Regions from separate parts of the Thermoanaerobacterium sp. RBIITD genome, predicted to be linked through region 2. Evidence: riboswitches for the same ligand, from Rfam matches in the RefSeq annotation. Region 2 holds a riboswitch; the other holds the start of a gene.
The links. A riboswitch is a leader RNA that binds a small molecule or an ion and turns the genes downstream of it on or off. The one in region 2 is predicted to bind cyclic di-AMP.
Positions count from the first base shown of each region.

Region 1: another riboswitch for cyclic di-AMP. It lies ahead of CPG45_RS14135 (C40 family peptidase); the one in region 2 lies ahead of CPG45_RS18025 (C40 family peptidase).

Region 1 is NZ_LT906662.1:2,924,736-2,926,928, reverse strand. Features, by position in the region: gene typA (translational GTPase TypA) at 1-65, opposite strand, end outside; gene CPG45_RS14135 (C40 family peptidase) at 216-917, opposite strand; cyclic di-AMP (ydaO/yuaA leader) riboswitch at 923-1,053, opposite strand; gene CPG45_RS14130 (AEC family transporter) at 1,262-2,182, shown strand.
Region 2 is NZ_LT906662.1:2,453,816-2,456,008, reverse strand. Features, by position in the region: gene CPG45_RS11730 (sigma-70 family RNA polymerase sigma factor) at 1-8, opposite strand, end outside; gene CPG45_RS18025 (C40 family peptidase) at 285-977, opposite strand; cyclic di-AMP (ydaO/yuaA leader) riboswitch at 974-1,091, opposite strand; gene ku (non-homologous end joining protein Ku) at 1,254-2,066, shown strand; gene ligD (non-homologous end-joining DNA ligase) at 2,073-2,193, shown strand, end outside.

The DNA of each region.
Region 1 (2,193 bases), 470 kb from region 2:
GTTTTACCATGGTCTACGTGAGCAATAATTGCTATATTTCTTATATCATCTCTAATAAAACCCATTAGGTTATCTCCTTCCATAAAAAAACACTTTGTATACAACATATAATAATATATTAATACTATTAAATAGTCAATAATAACTCAATATCGTGGTTTTAAATATACACATAAAAAAAGGAATACTATAAAGTATCCCTCTGATTTTGTTTGTTATTTTACAACTCTTCTAGCTGTTGCATAATGTTCATTATAGTATCCACTGCTTAATGAACTTATCATAACCTTGCCTGCTCCTGATGAAGCATGTATAAATTGCCCATTTCCAATATATATACCGGCATGATTTATTGATTTACTGCCGAGAGTTTTAAAAAAAACTAAATCACCAGGTACAAGACTGCTGCGGTCAATACTGGTACCAACCGTTGCTTGGCTATCAGCCGTTCTTGGAAGATCTATACCAATACTGCTAAAAACATACTTTGTAAAACCTGAACAATCAAAACCTACTGACGGGGATTCACCACCGTATACATATCTTGTTCCAAGATACTTTTTCCCAAAATCAATCATTCTTGCAACAGTACTTCTATCGACACTTCCTCTTGAAGTATTATCACTTGATAATCTCAATGATAAATATTTACCAAATATCCATCCTTCGTTGCCATTTGCAAGTCTTATATGGTACCAACCATTATCTTGGCCGAGTACTGTAACCATGTCATTCCAATTTAATTGTGTCACTACTTTAGATGATAAGTTATTACCTGTCCTTATGTTTACGCTGTTGCCTGTAACCATTCCAGTTCCAAGCCCTTCTGCATATGCATGTGTAAATATAGAGCTTCCAACAACAGTCATACCAAAAACGGATACTCCAAATACTATTTTACCCAATGTTTTATTCATAGCTAATCTCCTTCCATTATTTGCCTCCGGAGTTAGTTGACGGGTGCGGGACAAGAAGGCATCCCTACTGCAATAGCAGATTAACCCCATATATGAAAAATCCTCCGTACCTTTTAGGATTCGGCAAGATTGCTAATATGTACAAACTTCTTATATTTTAACAAAGATTATTACAAAAGTCAAGGTTTTCAAAACAATTTTTTAATATTTTTTTTATTATTCTTTAATATATTTTATAAAAATTTAATAATTTTGTTACTTATGTAATGATTTAAGAAAAATTTTATGAAAATAGGACTTCAATGTAGTATAATTTATTTATTAACGTATGAAGGGAGATCAATATGAATCAATTTGTCATAGGTGAAAAAATCTTAACAAGTGTCTTCATAATTTTTTTAGGATATATAGTTAAAAGAATGAAAATCTTACCAACAACGACAGGTAGTGTTTTAAACAAATTTATAATATACATAACATTGCCCGCAAGCATAGCGAAGGTTTTTATTGATACTCATATAAATACTAATTTATTTATACTACCATTTTTAGGATTTTCTTTAGGCTTTATTACATTTGTAATTGGTTATTTATTTTTTAAGAAATGTAATGTAGAAAAACATACTAAAGGTTCTCTTATCGTCTCATTATGTGGTTATAATATAGGACTTTTTGCATTTCCATTTATTCTACAGATTTATGGAAACAATGGATTAATGCACATTGCTATGTTTGATATGGGTAATTCGTTTATTGTCTTTGGTCTTGCTTACATAGTCGCGTACATATTTTCAAAAGATGATGTAATTGATAAGAAAAAAATCCTTAAAAAGATATTATATTTTTTCCCATTTGATATTTATATATTGTCCGTTATACTTAATTTAACTGGAGTTAAATTTCCAAATCTTATAACAAATATAATATATCAGATTTCACTTCCAAATAGCACATTAGCATTATTTGTAATAGGCTATTTCCTTGATTTTAAACTAAATAAAGATGAGATTATATCCCTATTTAAAGGCTTAGTTATAAAATACCTTCCTGGAATAATATTGTTTATAGGATTACCAATTTTCTTTGATACATCATCGATGGTAATCAAAGCAATTATGCTTGGCTCCATAATGCCAACACCACTTATAGCAGTTATATATTCAGATGAAAGAAATTTAAATGTAAAGCTTGCATCAATATTTATTACGTCAACTACTATAGTAAGTATAATCTTTATGTCTTTAATAATGCTAAAATGGTTATAGTTTTATAATAA
Region 2 (2,193 bases):
CTTCTCATGGAATACACCTCACAAAATAGTGAGGACCGGTCCCTTTCAGCGCTGCACTGTGCTTTAATTTTATATTAAAAACATATGTTCGACAATTTTTGACTTTATATAAAGTACAAATTGATTTTTAACAAATCGGCAAAGATTTTAAGAAAATCGTAAATGTATCTGCAAATTTATATAGAACTTCCATTAAGATTTTATTTAAGCTTAAATATTTTTCCAAAGAAAAAAAGCATGTATATGTACTATTAACGGTACACATACATGCAATCTTCTTATTCTTAATAATATCTTCTGGCACCTATATAATATTGTCTAAACCAACCGCTAAAATCATCATATGCTGCCTGCTTTCTCGAATCGCTCATATGTATTATGCGGTTATCACCTATGTATATTCCTTCATGTGTCGGACCATTGCCAGATGTTGAGAAAAATACTATATCGCCCGGTTGTAAATTTGATAAACTTACTGCCCTTCCACCATCATATTGGTCATATGTTGTTCTGCCAATGCTCTTCCCTGCTTTTTTGTACACATACTGCACAAAACCGGAACAATCAAAACCTGATGGCGTTGTTCCGCCATATACGTATGGAGTTCCCAAATACTGTTTTGCTATACTTACAATGTCATAATTTGATGTACGCTCATAGGAGCCTCTTGATGTAGCACTTCCGCTTCCTGCCGCTCTTTGAATTGCTGCCTCTGTCGCAGCACCTACTATGCCATCAACAGCAAGTCCATATTTACGTTGTAAAGACATTACGGCATTCTTCGTAGCACTGCCGAAGATTCCATCAATACCACCTGTGCTAAAACCAAGTCTATTTAATTGCTCTTGTAAATTATACACTGCCTGTCCTCTTGAACCATATTTTAGTACTTCCATTGCAAAAACACTTGGTGATTGCATAAGTGTTATTGATATAACAACTGATGCGACTAACTTTTTGTGATTCAATAGATTCATCCTCTCTTTCCGCCTACGAGGTTAGTTGTCGGGTTCGGTAAAGAGTAACCCTACCGCAATGCGGATTCACCCCTAAAAAATCCCCCGTTCATTTCGATTAGGCATTTAATAATTTTTTAATAAATTTAATAAAAAATTTATTATTTTAATAATTATTTAATATTATACAATCGTTATATCTTAATGTCAACCGAATTCTATTTATTTCCAGAAGTTTTCTATAATATGTGGATATAATATGAATAATAAAAATTATTTATAAGGAGTTGTAGTATTATGCGCTCAATGTGGAAAGGTGCTATAAGTTTTGGCCTTGTAAGTATACCTATAAAGCTTTATGCAGCAACAGAAGACCATACTATACATTTTAAACAGCTGCACAAAGAATGTAAATCACCTATAAAATATGAAAAGATTTGTCCTGTTTGCAATAGGCAAATATCAGATGAAGAAATTGTTAGAGGTTATGAATATGAACCTGGAAAGTATGTTATCATAGATGACGAAGATTTAGAAAGGATTCCTATGTCGACAGTAAAAAGCATTGATATCCTCGACTTTACAGATATAGATAAGATAGACCCTATTTATTATGATAAAACATACTATATTGCACCCGAAGACATTGGAGCAAAACCATATGTTTTGTTGAGAGATTCGATGAAAGAAACTAATCGTGTAGCAATTGCAAGGGTCGTAATAAGGGCAAAGCAAGATCTAGCATGTATTAGAGTTTATAATGATAAATACATGGTACTTGAAACAATGCATTTTCCCGATGAGATAAGAAATACAGAACAACTGCCACCTATAAGAGATGTCAATTTGCATGAAAATGAGATAAAAATGGCTAAACAGCTTATTGATGCACTGACAGCTAATTTTGATCCAATAAAATACGATGACAATTATAGAAAAGCAATAATAGAGGTCATTGAATCAAGGATTCAGGATAAAAAGATAGAAATTCCAGAGAAAGCTCCGGCTGTAGAAAATGTTTTAGACCTTGTAAGTGCATTAAAAGCCAGCATAGATTCTGTGAAAAATGATACAACTTCTAAAAAAGTACGTAAAAAGAAAGGTGCATAAAAAATAATGTCAATGATCGAAGAAAAAATATCACCGATGTTAGCATCACCGGGAAATGTATTTGATAGCTCTGAATGGATATATGAGATAAAGTGGGATGGTTCGAGGACTCTCGCATTTCTTTCAT